2 regions of the Pandoraea sp. genome follow, and region 1 is predicted to be linked to the other one. Evidence: predicted binding sites of a transcription regulator. Region 1 holds the regulator's gene; the other holds the start of a gene.
What was found. Region 1 encodes FNR, which switches genes on or off when oxygen is low (the NO sensors DNR and NnrR bind a similar motif). Its sites were predicted from a motif close to TTGATNNNNATCAA; they were not measured.
Positions count from the first base shown of each region.

Region 2: the regulator FNR is predicted to act here: its motif matches at 3,802-3,815, upstream of ACE3UG_RS10415 (fatty acid desaturase).

Region 1 covers NZ_JAYRUC010000015.1:90,870-95,292, reverse strand. Annotated here, with positions in the region: gene ACE3UG_RS13795 (pseudouridine synthase) at 1-725, opposite strand, end outside; gene scpB (SMC-Scp complex subunit ScpB) at 874-2,148, opposite strand; gene fnr (fumarate/nitrate reduction transcriptional regulator Fnr) at 2,481-3,209, shown strand; gene ACE3UG_RS13780 (nuclear transport factor 2 family protein) at 3,436-3,870, shown strand; gene ACE3UG_RS13775 (LysR family transcriptional regulator) at 3,887-4,423, opposite strand, start outside.
Region 2 covers NZ_JAYRUC010000010.1:139,785-144,207, reverse strand. Annotated here, with positions in the region: gene nadB (L-aspartate oxidase) at 1-127, shown strand, start outside; gene nadC (carboxylating nicotinate-nucleotide diphosphorylase) at 206-1,108, opposite strand; gene nadA (quinolinate synthase NadA) at 1,111-2,244, opposite strand; gene ACE3UG_RS10415 (fatty acid desaturase) at 2,339-3,535, opposite strand; partial or broken gene ACE3UG_RS10410 (mechanosensitive ion channel family protein) at 3,839-4,423, opposite strand, start outside.

The DNA of each region.
Region 1 (4,423 bases):
CGACGATCGGCCGGACGGCGGCCGCGCTTGGCAGCCGCCTTGGCATCGCCGTCGGACTCGTCGCTATCGAAGCCGCCGGAGGTCACGAACGCGAACAGATCGTCGTCCCCGCCCTTGCCGCCCCTTGCGCCCTTGCCTGCGCTACCGCCCTTCGCGCCTTGGTTGCTCTTGCTTGCTCTGGCGCCATTACCGTTGGCGCCCTTGCCACCACCGCCGCCGTTACCGTTACCGCCGTTCCCCGCTCTACCGCCGCCACCGCTTCGGGGGCTTCCTGCCGCCTCGTTGCGGCGGCGCCCCTTGGCCCCGTGCGGCGCTTCACCCGCTTGCGCTGCATCATTGGCATCGGCTTGCGCCGGCTGAGCGACCTGAGCGACCTGAGAGGTATCGTCACGCTTGCCGCCGCGCGGCTTGCGTGCCCCATTGCGGCTGCGTCCCTGCGCGGCTGACGGCGCACCGTCGGCCCCCGACGCGCGTGCGTGCGGCGCGTCGCCGGACGGGTCGCCCTGCGGGGCGTCGTCCGCTGCCGTAACTTCGGCGGTGCCGCCGTCCTCGCCTTCACGCTTGGCTTGTTGGGCCGCACGACGGCGGGCGATCAGACTGCGCGGACCACGGCGCAAACCGCGGCGCGATGCCTTGTCCTCGCTGCCATCGCCTTCCGGCGCACGGGATTCGGCACCGGCATCGCGGGCGTGCAGGTCCTGGGATTCTTCGTTTTGTTTCAACACAACCTCATTGGAAAACGGGATCGTGACGGGCAGGCGTAAATGGCTGCTCTGATCCGTGTCCACACCATGAATGCGCGGCAAATCCTTGCCGCGGCTTCGTTCTTATCGCTAACGGCCCTGCGGGTGCGCGACGCTAAGCGCCGGCGCCTCAGGTGCCCGTGACGAGATTCTTGCCGTCCCCGTCGTTCTCGTCGTCTTCCCTCGCACCGGGCATGGGCTGCCCAGTGGCGGGTTCATTCGCTGCCGAGTCGACAGCGTGCGGGGAAACCTCCTGCGTTACCGGCGCTGCGGGATCTGCCGCCTGCGTCGCTACGTCCTGCGCATCTTGCGGCGGATCGTCGCCGACCGACACCGCAGACTCCGATTCTTCGGAATATTCCTTGTCCTGCACCTCACCGTCCGAAAGACCGCTAGCAGCGTCATCCGAAGGCTTGGCGTCGATGAATGCCGGTCCGTCGCCTTGCCTGACGTCGCCAGACATCACACCCGCCGTGTCAGGCGCCTCAATCGTTTCAGGCACCTCAGCCGATTCAGCCGCCTCGGCCGCTACGTCACCTGTCGCGTCCACCCGCTCACTGACGTGCGCCATGTCTGCGAGTTCCGCGACATTCGACGCAATTTCCGCCGATGCCTCGACCGGCAGTTTCGCCGCCTCCTCGCCCTCTGCCATCACAGCGTCCAGCAAGGCGTCGTCGGTTGGCGCATCGTCCGGCGGCGGCAACGGACGCTGATCGGCCGGGAGCCCCTGTGCCAGCGGTAGGTCGTCGGCACGCGACTGCGCCAGGCGGGCCAACGCCTCGACATCCGCGACGGGCATGTCGTCGGACGACGTTTCATCTCCCGCGTCGGCCTCGGCACGCTCGCCGAACTCGATGTTCTGCTGCGCGAGCAGGTCGATCTGCGCTTGCGCGGCCGGATCTTCGAGTGGCGGCAGCGCATCGAGCGCGCGCAAGCCCAGATCGTCGAGAAAGTCCTTGGTCGTCGCATACAGGCCGGGGCGCCCCGGTACATCGCGATGACCGATGACCTCGATCCAGCCACGATCTTCAAGCTGTTTGATGATCTGCGTGTTCACCGTCACGCCGCGAATCTCTTCGATGTCGCCACGCGTGACCGGCTGACGATACGCAATGATCGCAAGCGTCTCCATGACGGCGCGCGAATACTTCGGCGGCTTCTCCGGATTGAGACGGTCAAGGTATTCACGCATGCGCGGACGGCTCTGGAAACGCCAGCCGGTGGCCAGTGCCACCAACTCCACACCTCGGCCATCCCATTGCACGCGGATTTCCTCGAGCAGCGCACGCACCGTGTCACCGGACACAGCGTCATTGAAGAGCTTGCGCAGATCGCCGACCTTGAGCGGCTCCTGCGCGCAAATCAACGCGGTCTCGAGGACGAGTTTCGCCTCTTGGGTATTCATGTGCGACTAAGCAGACCGGGGGCTTGGCGACCCGGTATCAGGAATAAATGGATGCTTGGAACACGAGAAACGGTCGTAACCGCTTCGCATAAGCGCGCGCCCGATTGTGTTCGGTCGTAGTGACGGCGGCGCGACCTGAATGCTTCGAAACGACCTGCCGGGAAAAAACGCCCAGGCCGATAGTGCGGCGAGACGGACGTCCGGTATGTGCGCAATTATTACTGAAACACCGACGCGCGTAAAGCGCCGTCGAAATCCTGACGACTTCGCAGGGGAAAACGATAGGCTAACGCCCCATGGTAGACTCTCAAAAAAAATCGCCAGGGGCCCCCATGACCACAGAAATCGGTCGCATTCCTATCGCTCAGCCCCGTTGTTCCACATGCTCGCTTGGGCAGTTCTGCCTGCCGGTGGGCATTCCGGAGCCCGAGCTGGAACGACTGGATGCACTCGTGAACGAGCGCCGACGCCTCAAGAAGGGCGACGTGCTGTATCACGCCAATGATGATCTGAACGCTGTCTACGGCATTCGTTTCGGCTCACTCAAAAGCTGCATCACCGCGTCCGACGGGCGCGAACAAGTCGTCGGCTTTCATCTTCAGGGCGAACTGATTGGCCTGGACGCTGTCGCCGACAATCGTCACCCGACCGCCGCCATCGCGCTCGAAGACAGCGAACTGTGCATTGCCCGCTTCGGCGAACTGGAGACGCTATCGCGTCAGGTGCCAACGCTGCAACGTCAACTGCACCGTCTCATGAGCCAGGAAATCCGCAACAAGCACCAGCAACTGCTCACGCTCGGCACCATGCGCGCCGAAGAGCGTCTGGCCGTCTTCCTGCTCAACCTCTCCGAGCGGCTTGCCGCGCGCGGCTACTCAGCCAACGAGTTCGTGTTGCGCATGAGCCGCGAGGAAATCGGCAGCTTCCTCGGTCTCAAGCTTGAAACCGTCAGCCGTCTGTTTTCGCGCTTTGCGCAGAACGGCATGATCGAAATACGTCAGCGCCATGTGAAGATCGTCGACGGGGCCGCGCTACGAAGCCTCGCAGGCGTTCCCTGCTGATGCTTGCCGGCGGGGGCGCCCGAGCGCCTTCGCCTGTCGTCGGTGCTCTGCATTTCCGATAAGCTACCGCTTCGGCCCTGGCGTCGCCTTGCGCCAGATCAAGAGTTGCTCGTCGGCGGCGACTCGATCCCAGCGTTCGACAAGCTCGGGCAAACCCTCCATAATCGGCGCGTTCGCCGGCCGGCACACCGGGTGTCCGGCGCATCACCCCGACGGAGGCCGTATTATGCCCGCTGCCATTTTCCTGAGTCCGGAAGACGCCGAACATGCATACTACGAGGCGCTTCGCGCCGGTGATACCGATGCGCTGATGGCGGTCTGGTCGGAAGATGAAGAGATCGCCTGCATTCACCCGTCGGGGCCACGGCATGTCGGCCCGGCGGCCGTTCGCACCAGTTGGCAGCAGATTCTCGCCAACGCCGGGCTACAGGTGACGGTCAGCCAGCTTCAAGTCGCTCGCAACCCGTTGTGCGCGGTCCACAGCGTGCTCGAACAAATTCAGGTCGAAGCGCGTCCGCAAGCGCGCTACGCCTTCGTGCTCGCCACCAACGTCTATATGAAGGAAGCCGACGGTTGGCGGCTCGTGCTGCATCACGCCAGCCCGGCGATCGGTCACGAGGACACCGGCGCGCAACTCGCGCAGACCCATCGCCTGCACTGACGCCCCCCCCGGCACGTTACGGCGACGGACGATGCTCGCCCGACGGCGTCGGCGCGTCATCCCAATACGGCGCAGGCCCGAAGCGCGCCTGCAGGAATTCGATCAGCGCGTGCGTCTTCGGCGGCACGAACGCCCGGCTCGGGTACACGGCCCAGATCGCCACCTCCTCCGCCAGTGGATACGCCGACAGCACCGGCACCAACGCCCCGCGCAGCAGATGGGCGCCAATGTCCCACGTGGACTTGAGCGCGATGCCGCAGCCCGCCAGCACTGCATCGCGAAGCACCTCGCCGTTATCCGACGCAAGACGCCCGCCGACGCGCACGCTCAGCATGCCGCCCGGCGTCACGAATCGCCAGTCGCGTTGCTCCCCCAGAATCAGGCATTCGTGTGCAGTGAGGTCGCCAGGATGCTTAGGCACTCCACGTGCCGCGAGATACGCGGGCGACGCGCACAACGTACGCCGGTTCGACGCCAGCTTGCGGGCGATGAGCGTCGAGTCGCGCAACGCCCCGACGCGAATCGCGAGATCGACGCCCTCTTCGATCAGGTC
Region 2 (4,423 bases), on a different contig from region 1:
GATCGTCGATAGTGCGCTTTCGCGCCACGAGAGTCGCGGCCTGCATTTCTCACGAGACTTCCCGGACACGCTGCCGAAGGCTCTGCCGACGGTACTGTCGCCCGTGTTACCGCGTCGCGCTCGCTGATCCGGACCAAGGACGTAAAAAGGGCCGCAGGTGATTACCGTGCGGCCCTGGAAAGTCTGCGCCAGGAATCAACGACGATTACCCGACCGTCTCGATAATACGCATCGAGAAATCAGCGGCGCGAACGTCCTTGGTGAGCCCACCGACGGAAATCCGATCGACGCCCGTTTCCGCGATGGCACGCAGCGTCTCGAGATTGATCCCGCCCGAGGCCTCCAGCACGGCGCGGCCGTCGGTCACTCGCGAAGCTTCGCGCATCATTTCCAACGTGAAGTTATCGAGCAGGATCGACGTTGCGCCACATTCCAGCGCCGTTTCGAGCTCCTCGAGCGACTCCACCTCGATCTGCACGGGCGCGCCGTCGGCCAGTCGGTCGGCGTTCGCCAACACCTGACGAATGCCGCCCGCCGCTGCGATGTGATTTTCCTTGATGAGGATGCCATCGTAGAGCGCGAGGCGTTGATTCGCGCCGCCGCCCACGCGCACGGCAAACTTCTGCGCGAGCCGCAGGCCCGGCAACGTCTTGCGCGTATCGAGCACGCGCGCCTTCGTGCCCTCGACGATATCGGCATACCGACGTACGGCCGTAGCCACGCCGGAAAGCAATTGGAGGAAGTTCATCGATGTGCGCTCCCCCGTGAGCAGCGCACGCGCCGGCCCGTGGATCTCGCACACCGGCGAGTCGGGCGTCATGCGCTCGCCTTCACGGTAGTGCCACTGAACACGCACCGAGGCGTCTACGCCCTGCATGCAACGCTCGAACCAGCGCACACCACACAGCACCGCCGACTCACGCACGATGATGCGCGCGTGCGCCATTTCCTCGGACGGCACGAGCAGGCCGGTCAGATCGCCGGCACCAATGTCTTCCGCGAGCGCGTCGCGCACATTGCGCGCGAGGGCCGCGTCGAGCGCCTCGCCGAAAGCAGCGAAGTCGGGAGAGAGTGCCTCATCGGTACTCAACATTTTCGATTGCGTCATTTTCATGCGGGGCCGACACCGGCAAAGAGTGCGCCATCGCGCGCGAGATCGCCACTGGGGCGCACGTTCTGCTTGCGCGCCTCGGCAAACTTCAACATACGGTCGATACAGGTATGGGCGCGACGGCCAATCTCCGGATCGACGTGGATTTCATTGCTTCCCGACGCGAGCACGTCGGCCAGATTCTGAAGACTGTTCATGGCCATCCACGGGCAGTGCGCGCAGCTCTTGCAGGTGGCGCTGTTACCGGCCGTCGGCGCTTCGATGAAGCGCTTGCCCGGCGCCGCCGCGCGCATCTTGTGCAGAATGCCGTTGTCGGTCGCCACGATGAATTCGGTGGCGTCCATCGTCTGCGCGGCCGTGATCATTTGCGATGTCGAACCGACGACATCGGCCTGCTCGACCACGGAGGCGGGTGACTCCGGATGCACCAGCACCTTGGCGTTCGGGAACTCGCGACGCAGCAATTCGAGTTCGGTGCCCTTGAACTCGTCGTGCACAAGGCAAGCCCCCTGCCACAGCAACATGTCAGCGCCGGTCTGCTTCTGAACGTAGCTGCCCAGATGACGATCCGGCGCCCAGAGAATCTTTTTCCCCTGCGCGTGCAGATGCGCCACGATCTCCAGCCCTATGGAGGACGTCACCATCCAATCGGCCCGCGCCTTCACAGCCGCGCTCGTATTCGCATAGACGACGACCGTGCGGTCGGGGTGCGCATCGCAGAACGCGGCGAACTCGTCGGCCGGGCAGCCCAGGTCGAGTGAGCAGGTCGCGTCGAGGTCTGGCATCAAAATGCGCTTTTCGGGACTGAGAATCTTCGACGTCTCGCCCATGAAACGCACACCGGCCACCACCAACGTCTTGGCCGAATGGTCGCGGCCGAAGCGCGCCATTTCGAGCGAATCGGCCACACAGCCGCCGGTCTCCTCGGCGAGATCCTGCAAGTCGGCATCGACGTAGTAATGGGCCACCAGCACAGCGTCCTGCTCCACGAGCAGGCGCTTGATTCGGGCCTTGAGCGCTGCGCGCACCTCCTGCGACGGCGCATCCGGGACACGCGCCCAGGCATGGGCGACGCACGTGGCGCCGCTCGGTGCGGGGCGCTCGAATTCTACGGATTTGATTGAGGCGTTCATTTTCACGTGGCCCGTGGGGGGACCGGGAATGACAAAACCCCGCCTTGGCGGGGTTTTGATTATGCGTCAAAAACGGATTTCTGGCTCAGCCCGTTCACGCGTAGCGACGAAGACGCGTGGCGAATTCCTGCAGCGCGTGAATGCCGCTCTGCTCCGCGCGATGACACCAGTTTTGCAACTGGCTCAGAAGCTGTTCACGCGACGCGTTAGAACGCTCCCAGATACCGGCCAGCTCACTGCGCAATTCGTAGAACGTCTTCACGGCATTGCTATGCGCGAAGATCTCGCCCAATTGCTGCTTTTGCGGCTCTTGCAGCGAGGCCTCGTCGTGGTGCAGCCATTTGCCTGCGCCGCGCAACAACTGATACTCGCCATGCTGACGCTTTTCCTTGAAGCGCGCCAGTTCTTCGCCGTAGGCGCGCTTGAACGTCTTGGCGTAACGCGCCATCACTTCGTAGCGGTTCGAGAGTACGGCCTGCAGCGTGTCGTCGTCGCACGCGGCCTTGTTCTTCGCGAGCTTCGGCGTCGGCGCAATCTTCTTCACCTTGGCCAGCCCGACAGCCGACAGCAGACGGATATACAACCAGCCAATGTCGAACTCGTACCACTTGTTCGAGAGCTTGGCCGACGTCGCGTACGTGTGGTGATTGTTGTGCAACTCCTCACCGCCGATGATGATGCCCCACGGCAACAGGTTCGTGGACGCGTCCGCGCAGTTGAAGTTGCGATAACCCCAATAATGGCCCAGACCGTTGACCACACCCGCGGCCCAGAACGGAATCCACACCATCTGCACGGCCCACACGGTCAGACCGATCGCGCCGAACAGCGCGATATCGATGATCATCATGAAGCTCACGCCCAGAATCGGATAACGCTTGTAGACGTGGTTCTCGATCCAGTCATTCGGCGTGCCATGGCTGAACTTGCGCATCGTTTCTTCGTTCTTCGCTTCGGCGCGATAGAGTTCGGCACCTTCGGCCAGCACTTTCCACAGACCGCGCGTTTGCGGGCTGTGCGGGTCTTCCGGCGTCTCGCACTTGGCGTGGTGCTTGCGGTGAATGGCAGCCCACTCGCTGGTGACCATCCCGGTGGTCATCCACAGCCAGAAACGGAAGAAATGGGCGACGATCGGATGCACGTCGAGGGCGCGGTGCGCCTGGCAACGGTGCAAATAGATGGTCACGCCAGCGATCGTCACATGCGTGACGATCAGCGCAAACAATGTGATCTCCCAGCCGCTCCAGTCGAGCAGGCCGGTCGAGATAAATCCAAGGAGACTGTCCAGCAAAATATCACTCCAAACTAATCAATACGGTAGCAATCACGGCAACGCTGCCGTGTCTTGTCCTGTCGGGCCAATGCGGCATCGATGGCCGCCGCGTCACGTCTCGTTCTTGCGCCCGCTTGACGCTTGGATTCGCTGGAGTCCGGCAAGTTGCTCAGTGCCAGGGCGAGATGGGCGGTAAACGTGCCTGTGAACGTCTTGTTGTTATGGTTTGCGGGACATTTTACCTGACGGACCGTTGCCCGTGTGTAACCGCCCCGCCACGCTTTTTGTCGCAGGTCAACCCGCTACCCTGAGCAAAACCGTCTATGCGCCCTTCTTCGTGCTGTCATCGGCCTGTGCTGACGCCCGTTGGAGCGACGCAGCCGTCGAATCCGGACGATGCACATCGCCAGCGGCAAAACCGTCAGCCCAATCATTAAGAATGCGTATTTCGCGCTGCGCATACGGAATTTCAATACCATGCTCGCGAAAAGTGCGCCAAATTCGCAAATTTATCTCGGACCTGATCGCGCCGCTGCCTTGGGCAGGATCCTGCACCCAGAAGCCCATTTCGAGATCCATCCCATCGGCACCGAAGTTCAGCAAGAGCGCCGTGGGCGCCGGATCGGTGAGCACCCGTGGAATATCCTCTGCCGCTTTGAGCATCAACGACATCGCCAGCTCCACGTCGGCGCTATAGGCCACTTGCACACTCACCTTGACGCGTCCGCGGGTCTCGGTGAACGAATGGTTCTGCACAACATTGGTGACCAGTTGTTCGTTCGGCACCAATGCTTCGACGCCGTCCAGCCCGCGTACGACCGTATAGCGCGTATTAATTTGCGATACGGTACCGTGATACGGACTGACCGTGATCAGGTCGCCGATGCGCACCGATCGGTCGAGCAA